Regions from separate parts of the Rhizobium changzhiense genome, predicted to be linked through region 1. Evidence: riboswitches for the same ligand, from Rfam matches in the RefSeq annotation. Region 1 holds a riboswitch; each other region holds the start of a gene.

What was found. Region 1 has a riboswitch for FMN ahead of ribB (3,4-dihydroxy-2-butanone-4-phosphate synthase). Riboswitches for the same ligand answer to the same signal wherever they lie in the genome.
Region 2: it holds a riboswitch for FMN, as region 1 does, so the genes downstream of both, ribN (riboflavin transporter RibN) here and ribB (3,4-dihydroxy-2-butanone-4-phosphate synthase) in region 1, are expected to answer to the same signal.
Region 3: it holds a riboswitch for FMN, as region 1 does, so the genes downstream of both, G9X68_RS15085 (6,7-dimethyl-8-ribityllumazine synthase) here and ribB (3,4-dihydroxy-2-butanone-4-phosphate synthase) in region 1, are expected to answer to the same signal.

Annotation. Positions count from the first base shown of each region.
Region 1 is NZ_JABFCQ010000002.1:755,044-758,247, forward strand. It holds gene G9X68_RS13065 (SDR family oxidoreductase) at 79-861, shown strand; FMN riboswitch at 1,055-1,205, shown strand; gene ribB (3,4-dihydroxy-2-butanone-4-phosphate synthase) at 1,332-1,967, shown strand; gene G9X68_RS13075 (SDR family oxidoreductase) at 2,033-2,800, opposite strand; gene G9X68_RS13080 (DMT family transporter) at 3,130-3,204, shown strand, end outside.
Region 2 is NZ_JABFCQ010000001.1:132,614-135,817, forward strand. It holds gene G9X68_RS00685 (esterase-like activity of phytase family protein) at 1-308, opposite strand, end outside; gene ribN (riboflavin transporter RibN) at 404-1,312, opposite strand; FMN riboswitch at 1,396-1,550, opposite strand; gene hupB (DNA-binding protein HupB) at 1,674-1,949, opposite strand; gene lon (endopeptidase La) at 2,156-3,204, opposite strand, start outside.
Region 3 is NZ_JABFCQ010000002.1:1,160,043-1,163,246, forward strand. It holds gene G9X68_RS15075 (GCG_CRPN prefix-to-repeats domain-containing protein) at 124-432, opposite strand; gene G9X68_RS15080 (SRPBCC family protein) at 618-1,064, opposite strand; FMN riboswitch at 1,307-1,448, shown strand; gene G9X68_RS15085 (6,7-dimethyl-8-ribityllumazine synthase) at 1,527-1,961, shown strand; gene G9X68_RS15090 (VOC family protein) at 2,134-2,823, shown strand; gene G9X68_RS15095 (hypothetical protein) at 2,856-3,065, opposite strand; gene G9X68_RS15100 (cytochrome b) at 3,104-3,204, opposite strand, start outside.

The sequences.
Region 1 (3,204 bases):
CTTGAGCTCCAATAATGATCGCAGGGTAGATCGCGCCGAGATTTGCTGTTTATCGACGGATACCGGGAAGGAAAGAGCATGAAACGCTTTGAGCAAAAGACTGTCGTCATTACCGGAGGCAGCCGCGGCATCGGCGCGGTGATCGCCAGGCGCTTTGCGCGCGAAGGCGCCAATCTTGTCGTCTCGGCCAATGAGGATCTGGTCCACGGCGTTGCCGATGGGATCCGTGCCGAAGGCGGCAGGGCGATCTCCTTCATCGGCGACGTCACCGACAAGGCGAGCGTCACCGCCCTCTACGATGCCGCCGAGAGGGAATTCGGCGCGGTCGACGTCTCGATCCAGAATGCTGGGGTCATCACCATTGCCCGCGTCGAGGACCTGACCGAAAACGAGTGGGACAAGGTCATGGCCGTCAACACAAAGGGCGTTTTCCTCTGCGCTCAGGAGGCGATTCTTAGAATGCGCAAGCACAAGCGCGGAGGTCGCATCATCAACACCGCCTCCGGCCAGGCGCGCGACGGCTTCATCTACACGCCGCATTATGCCGCCTCGAAAATGGGCGTCGTCGGCATCACCCAGAGCCTGGCCAAGGAAGTCGCGACCGAGAAGATCACCGTCAACGCCTTCTGCCCCGGTATCATCGAGACTGACATGTGGGCCTATAACGACCAGGCCTGGGGCAAGCTGCTCGGCAACTACGCTCCCGGCGAATTGATGAAGGAATGGGTCGAGGGCATCCCGATGAAACGGGCCGGCTCCGGCGAAGACGTCGCCGGCCTGGTCACCTTCCTCGCCAGCGATGACGCCGCCTATATCACCGGCCAGACGATCAATGTCGACGGCGGGCTGATCATGTCCTGACACAGGTCGCCCAAAACTGCGCAGCGGTTTTGGGACAACGACATGCATGGAAAGATCAAACCACCAATGAAGCGCGGAAGGCGACACGGTCGTCGCCTCCGTGTGAACAGTGTGTCCATCGGCGTTAGGGCAGCTTTGCATTTTCGCCCGGTCGAGTGACCTTGCCATCCGCCTGTGTTTGATCCTATCTTTGAAATGTTCTCAGGGCGGGGTGCAATTCCCCACCGGCGGTATCAGGAGCAATCCTGGAGCCCGCGAGCGCTTCCGGCACCTCCTGTCGGAAGGTCAGCAGATCCGGTGAGATGCCGGAGCCGACGGTATAGTCCGGATGGAAGAGGACAACACGGGCAGTCGCACTCCATCCCGGAGTCGGCTGACGTTTGTTCGCCCAAGGGCAGAAGGCTGGCTCACGGATTGAGCCTTGCAGACCATGTCAGCCCGCTGACATAACCCTTGAAAGGCCAGACAGCATGACTATCGCAACAATTGAAGATGCCATATCAGCCATCGCCAGCGGCAAGATGGTCGTCGTCGTCGACGACCAGAACCGGGAAAACGAAGGCGATATCGTGGTCGCGGCCGATGCCGTCACCCCGGAAACAATCGCCTTCATGATGACCCACGCCCGTGGTCTCATCTGCATCGCCATGGAAGGCGAGCGTCTCGATGCGCTCGATATTCCGCTGATGGTGCCCAACAATACGGAATCGCACAAAACCGCCTTCACGGTCTCGGTCGATTATCTCAAGGGCACGACGACGGGCATCTCGGCTGCCGACCGCGCCGCCACCGTCCGCGCCCTCGTCGACGATCGCGCAAAGCCTGACGAATTCGCCCGCCCCGGCCACATCTTTCCGCTGCGCGCCAATCCCCGCGGCGTCCTCGGCCGCCCCGGCCACACTGAAGCCGCCGTCGACCTCGCCCGCCTGGCCGGAAGGATCCCCGCCGGCGTCATCTGCGAAGTCGCCAACGACGACGGAACCATGTCCCGCCTGCCCGAACTCACGCTCTTTGCCGAACGCCACAACCTCCCGCTCGTCACCATCGAGGACCTGGTCGCCTATCTCGACCGCCAGGCAGCAAGAGACATACGCGAAGTCGCCTGATCGGTGCCTTTGTTGCGGCGGCATAGCCCCGCCGCAACTCTGACGACACCTTCCCCTTGCCCGTCCTATGTCCGGCTGATCGAAACCCCGCCATCCGCCAGCATCGCCGTGCCGGTGACGAAGCTCGACATGTCGGAGGCGAGGAAAAGCGCCGCATTGGCGATCTCTTCGGGCTGCGCCATGCGTTTCAGCGCATGCAGCCCCTCCACGAAGGCTAGCACCTCCGGCGTGGCATCAGGCGCGTTGGTGATGCTGGCGGGCGTGTCGGTGCCGCCGGGAAGCAGTGCGTTGACGCGGATCTTTTGCGCTCCGAGTTCGGTGGCGAGCACCTGCACGAAGCCGATCAGACCCGCCTTGCTCGCCGCATAGGCGGCCATGCCAGGCATGCCGACGGTGTGCCCGACGAAAGTCGAGGTGAAGATCAGCGATCCGCCGCCTTTTCCCATCGCCGCCGACTGGTGCTTGGCGCCGAGGAACGCGGCGGTGAGATTGGTCTCGATCGTCTCGCGCCAGCCCTCCAGCGACAACCCGGCGACCGGCCCCATCTCACCGATGATGCCGGCATTGTTGAAGGCGATGTCGAGCCGGCCGAAACGCGAGACTGCCGTCTCGACGAGCCTTGCCTGCAGAGCCTCGTCCCTGACATCGCCGGATATGGCGACGGCCTGACCACCCTCCGCCTCGATTTCGGCGATGACGGCATCGAGCGCGTCCTGCCGCCGGCCGGTAACCACGAGCTTGGCGCCTTCCCGGGCAAAGAGTTTCGCCGCCGCGCGGCCGATGCCGGAGCTTGCGCCGGTGATGATTGCGATCTTATCGTTGAGAAGTGTCATATCGGTCTCTCCTGGGTTGTTGCGATATCTGAGATGCTCAAACTTCAGACGATGCAGCCACCCGTTTCCCGCGCAGCACGAGAAAAACGCCTATGGGCGAACCGGCAGGCGCGACGACGTTTCCCCATCGACGCCGTGATTGCGGCGTCGGAAATAGCGGAATTCGTCTTATAAAACGGGGATTTGCTGGGACTCCCACCCCGATGCCTGCGTTGGCATCAGTGCCGTTGTGCACTGCATGATCGATTTATGCCTGGTGTGACATTCATCCGATTCCCTTCATCCATCTTCGCGACTAAAAGGAGCGCACAGGTAAAGGGAATCTCTTCATGCCGCGGTCACGCAATACTCAGGGCGCCATCTATATGAGCATGGCGATGGCCGGCTTTTCCGCAAGCGACGCC
Region 2 (3,204 bases), on a different contig from region 1:
CTCGAGGTGACCGAGGTCGGCTCGCCGTCCATCATCAGCGCGCCACCGGCCTTGGGGGCCTTGGCATCGGTAATGTCGATAAAGCCGATCGCGCCGAGCGGGCTGTCGCTATAGATCAGCGTGTTGCCGTCGTCGGTCGCGGTGATGATTTCGGCGGAGCTCACCGAAAGCTTGTCCTTGTCAACAGGCAGGTTCTCTGCGACCGGGAAGGACGCGATGCGGTTGAAAACCGGCTCGGCCGCGGCCGGAAAAGCAACGGATGCGAGAAGCACGGCAGCAAGCGCTGCCTTGCGCGATGAAATTGTCATGAAATCCCCCATGTGTCGAACATTCGAAACATGAGTTTTCTGCGGGAGCGGCATGACAAAGGCATGACAGATGCGGCATTTTGCGTCAGATCATGTCAGGCGAGTTTCCGCTCCCGGCGCATCTCGTTTCGCATGATGAACAGCGAAGCAGACAGGATGAGAGCAGCTCCCAGCCAGAGGTAGCCCGCCGGCGCATAACCGAAGAACAGCCAACCGGCCAGCACGTTCAACGGCAGCTTCAGATCGTCAAACGGCTGGACGTAGGCGGCATCCGCTGCGGCATAGGCAAGCGTCAGGAAATACTGCGCTACGGCAGTCAGCAGCCCCGCCAGCAGGAACAGGGCAAGGGTTGCGCCCGTCGGCACTGCAAAGCCTGCCGCAAGCGCCAGCCCGCCATTTATCGGCGTCAGCAGAACGAGCAGCCAGACGGTGATCGTCTCCGGCCGTTCGATCCCTGTCAGGCTCTTGGTGATCAGCGACGAGGCGCCCCACAGCAGCGCCGAAAGCACAGGCAAGAGAGCCGCCCAACCAAAGCCGTCCGACCATGGCTGCAGGATGATCATCGCCCCGGTGAAGCCCGCCGCCGTCGCAGCCCAGCGGGCCGGGCCGACGCGCTCACCGAGGAAAAGCCGGGCGCCCAGAATGATGAAGAAGGGCGAGGTCATCACCAGTGCGATCGCCTGCCAGATCGGCACTGTGGCAAGGCCGGCGACCCAAGCCTCGACGCCAAGCGCGGCAAGCACGACGCGCGCGAGGTGACGCCAGGGATAGCGCGTCCGCATCGCCGCAAGGCCGAGCCTCTTCAGGAACGGCAGAGAAAACAGGAAGGCGAAACCATATTGCCAGAAGGCTGCCGAGGCCGAGGGGAAGGCAAGCTTCATCGTCAGCCATTGGGTGACGACGTTGAGAAGCGAAAAAGCAATGCCGGCAAGGACCATCCAGAGTGCACCGACAACGGCACGGGACGGCGAGACTGCAAGGGAAGTCTGATTCATGTCTTTCATCCAGAACAGGGACCAACATAAATCAGGACGTATGAACCCCGACCAAGCGACACAGGGCAACCCCTGCCCTTCGCATGGCCGACACTCATTCTCTTCCATCCGGACTTTAACCGTCGGCTCCGGAATTGCACCGGATCTGCTGACCCTTCCTCCGCATGGGCGCGGAAGGAGGCGCTCGCGGGCTCAGGCCGAAACCCTTACCGCCGGTGGGGAGTTTCGCCCCGCCCTGAGAACAGAAATGTCGTAGATCAAAGCCCGCGCTGCGGCAATACCTGCCAAACGCAAAAGGGGTCCGGCAAAGCCGAACCCCTCCCAAATCCTGCACAACCGGTCTCGTTTCCGGCTGGTGGATAATCTCAGATCAGCCGTTGACGGCGTCCTTCAGGCCCTTGCCGGGCGTGAATTTCGGCACGTTGCGAGCCGGAATGTCGACTTCAGCGCCCGTCGACGGGTTACGGCCCTTCGTTGCGGCACGATGAGAAACGGTGAAGCTGCCGAAACCCGCGAGGCGGATGTCGCCCTTGTTCTTGAGTTCAGCCTGGACAACGTCAAAAACCGCGTCAACAGCGGAAGCCGCGTCAGACTTCGTCAGTCCTGCCTTTTCGGCTACTGCGGACACGAGTTCATTCTTGTTCATGTTTCCACCCCTTTCTAAATGGTATGAAACGACTCAAAAGTAAGCTAGGCGCAGAATAGGTTTCATCAGGCCCGCCGAAAACCCAAAAGCCCTGCAAATCAAGGAAAAGCAAGCGTCTACATGACGTTTTCACAAAAAAGGCTGACGTTTCCGCCAGCCTTTTTCCGTGTTTTGCGCCAATTGGGCATAAATGTGGCAAAGGCCACTCAATGCGCTATGGTTGCGCCTGTCTCGTCGAGGCCTTCGACCGATGTGATGACCGGCGTTTCCACCGTACCGTCCCATTCGATCGGCTCCGGCCGCCGGATCAGTGCGTGCTTGATCACCTCGCCCATGCGGGATACCGGGATGATCTCCATATTGTTCTTCACGTTGTCAGGAATCTCCGCCAGGTCCTTGGCGTTTTCCTCCGGAATCAGCACCTTCTTGATGCCGCCGCGAAGCGCTGCGAGCAGCTTTTCCTTGAGACCGCCGATCGGCAGCACACGACCGCGAAGGGTGATTTCACCGGTCATGGCCACATGCCTGTCCACCGGGATACCGGTCATGATCGAGACGATCGCGGTTGCCATGGCAACGCCGGCCGAAGGGCCATCCTTCGGCGTCGCACCTTCCGGCACGTGCACGTGGATATCGCTCTTGTCGAAGCGCGGCGGCTCGATACCGAAATCGACGGCGCGCGAGCGGACATAGGAGGCCGCTGCCGAGATCGATTCCTTCATGACTTCCTTCAGATTACCGGTGACCGTCATGCGGCCCTTGCCCGGCATCATCACACCTTCGATGGTCAGCAGCTCGCCACCGACTTCCGTCCAGGCAAGACCGGTCACAACGCCGACCTGATCCTCGCCCTCGGCTTCGCCATGGCGGAAGCGCGGGACGCCCAGATAGTCGGAGATGTTGGCGGCCGTCACGTGAACGGCCTTCGTCTTGCCCTTGATGATCTCGGTGACCGCCTTGCGGGCGAGTTTCATCAATTCGCGTTCGAAGTTGCGGACGCCGGCTTCGCGGGTGTACTGCTGGCTGATCGCCATCAGGGCGTCGTCGCTGACCGAGAATTCTTCCGGCTGCAACGCATGTTCCTTGATGGCCTTCGGCAGCAGGTGCCGCTTGGCGATTTCGCGCTTTTCATCCTCGGTGTAGCCGGCGATACGGATGATCTCCATGCGGTCCATCAGAGGCGCTGGAATGTTCAGCGTATTTGCCGTCGTGATGAACATCACATCCGACAGGTCGTATTCGACTTCCAGATAGT
Region 3 (3,204 bases), 400 kb from region 1:
ATCTCCATCTAATGCATGTCGCCCAAAAGTGTGCAGCGGTTTTGGGACAACGACATGCATAAATCAAAGACTTAAAGCGCGTCGCATGACGCCGGTTTGACGCGACGCGCTTTAAGCGAGACGTTAGTAATCATCCCGCCAACGGCGGTCGCGATCCCAGCGCCTCTCATGGCGCCAGCGCGGGCCATCCCAATCCCGGTGACGCCGCTCCCAGCCCCAGCGAGGCGGACCACCGTAGAAAGCTACCGGCGGTGGGCGGCGCCAGTTTCGCCGGCATTCGCCCCAGCGCGTCAGATGCCAGCCGCGACCGCAGGCGTAGTCGACCTTTGTGATATTGCTCTGGACATTGATTGTCCCAATCGGCATCGCCTGCGCTGTGCCGAACGAGAGGCTGCCAGCGAGCAAGGCAGCCGCGATAGAAAGTGCCTTCATCGAGAACTCCATTTCAATCCAGCCGTCCATACCTTATGACCGCCAAATTGAACTGGAGATGAACTGCGCGTTCACGTTTGCGGGAGAAAAAGAAGCGCTTCCGCACGGCCGGTCCGAACGCTCGCCGACCGCTGTTGTCGCAACGGCAAGCGCTTCAGAGCCGCCCCGCCGCCCGCAAAAATTGTTCATGTCCTGCCGTAAAAAGGATCGGGACCCGGATCGCGACCCGCGGCGACCTCGGTCAGCCGTCCGAGATAATGTGCCCAGCCCTCCGCATGGCCGGCGCATTGCTCGGCGCTCGGCAGGCCGCTATGGGTGAGCTGCAGCAGCGTTCCGCCTCCCTGTTCGATCAGATCGATCTCGACCAGGCTCGACCCCGGCGGCACCACCTCGCTGCCGTCCCAGCCGAAGCTGTAGGCAAGGCGATGAACCGGCACCACCTCTCGAAACGAGCCGCGCGCAAAGCGGGCGCCGGTAACGTTGACGAGATAGAGCCCGCCTGGCTGCGGCTCGACCTGCGCCTCCGTTCCCATCCAGCGCAGGATCTTTTCCGGGTCGGTCATCAACGCGAACACCGCGGCCGGCGGCGCCGCGATATGCGCCTCACGGTGGACGACGAATGGGTCTTGCATCTCTCTCTCCCATGGTTTCCACGGCCCTGCCCGTCGCCGGTGGAGACGGCGCAGCCTGTCCTGCCGTGCTATTCTGACGTGACTGTCCTCACGCACAGCATGTAGGCGCAAGCCCATCCTCCGCAAGAGGGCTTGCCCGTCGCGATCGACCAACACACGAAATCGCCGCGGGACCCCGATCCTGCATTGGTCGCGAAGCATTTCGACCTATTGCCAGCCCGTCACCTTCCCCCTATTGTTCGCGCCGTTCTCAGGGCGGGGTGCAAGTCCCTACCGGCGGTATGCAATTAGATTGCGAGCCCGCGAGCGCCTTCTCAGGAAGGGTCAGCAGATCAGGTGAGATGCCTGAGCCGACGGTCATAGTCCGGATGAAAGAGAACGTGCGTTCCTGCCGCCCTTGCGGCTGTCGGGGACGTTCGTGATCGCCTTGGGTGATGTGTCTGTTCGCCAAAGGAGATTACCGTGACACCCACCCGCTATGCCTTCGTCAAAGCCAGCTGGCACGCCGACATCGTCGACCGCGCCCTTGATGGCTTCCATCAGCTTATTCCGCCCGAGCAGATCGATGTGTTCGATGTTCCCGGCGCATTCGAGATGCCGCTGCTGTCGCGCGATCTTGCGGCAACCGGACGCTATGCCGCTGTCGTTGCCGCCGCCTTCGTCGTCGACGGCGGAATCTACCGTCACGAATTCGTCGCCCAGGCCGTCGTCGATGGGCTGATGCGCGCCGGCATGGATACCGGTGTGCCGGTGCTGTCGGTTTCGCTGACGCCGCATCAGTATCAGGAAACCGAGCACCACAAACAGATCTACCGCGCACATTTCGTCGAGAAAGGGCGTGAAGCAGCAAAGGCGGCTCTGACGATCGGCAAAACCCGCGCCGCTCTCGCTGCGTGAAAGCGGCTCGACGAGCAGAAGAACAACAGCCGATGAAGACGGCGGGGTCAACCCGCCGTCGACCACTCAATACCGATAGAATAATTGATTCGACGCCCTCACCGCGCTGTGGTCCACTGGCGGTGACATGTATCGCCATTCTTAACGCATCCAAAACCCCAAGGAGCTGAAGATGAGCAATGCAATGCGCAGCGAAACCCCCATTGAAACCCCGAGAACACAGCCCGTCGACACCAAGCTCGAGGTGGTCGTCATCCCCGTTTCCGACGTCGACCGCGCCAAACGTTTTTACGACGGCCTGGGTTGGCGGCTCGACGCCGACTTCGCCAATGATGCCGATTTTCGGGTGATCCAGTTTACGCCGCCGGGCTCCGGCTGCGCGATCATCTTCGGCAAGAACGTCACGGCCGCCGCCCCGGGTTCCGCCCAGGGGCTCTATCTTATCGTCTCCGACATCGAGGCCGCCTGCCGCGATCTCATCGCCCGCGGCGTCGAGGTCAGCGAAGTGTTCCATGACGCGGCCGGCGTCTATGCCGGCAAGGACGAACCATACCTGTTCGGGCGGCTCCGCATTGCCGGCCGCGATCCCGATCACCGCAGCTATCGCTCCTTTGCCTCCTTCAAGGATCCCGATGGCAACGGCTGGCTGTTCCAGGAAGTCACCACGCGCCTGCCAGGACGCATCGACGCCGACGGGACGACATTCACGACCTCGACCGATCTCGCGTCAGCTATGCGCCGTGCGGCGACCGCGCACGGTGAACACGAGAAGCGAAACGGCGGCAAACACGACGAGAACTGGCCGGACTGGTACGCCGAATACATGGTCAGCGAACAGGCCGGCAAGCAGCTGCCCTTGTAGGCAAGGGCGGCGGCATCACGCAAACGGTGACATCATTTGAGAGGCGTCTCGGCGGCAACGGCGCGGCGCTTCATCGCGCCTTCTTGGTGCACAGCGGTCACTATACCGTCGAGCCGGTCCCGCTGATCGTCGATCGTCGAATTGGGCGTGGCACTGGTCAGCTCCTTGCCGGTTTGGCGATCTGCGTCTCCTGCGTCAGACCCGAACGCAGTCGCCCGATAGATCTTCAAGAATGCAGACATCAGACATCGAGCCATTAGAGATCGACCGCGGCGGGATCTCAGCCGCCATACCACATCCGCCGCAGCAGGTGATCGCCGCGGACAAACTGGTGATAGAGCGCGGCACCGGCATGGAAGACCAGCAGGCCGACAAGCAGGA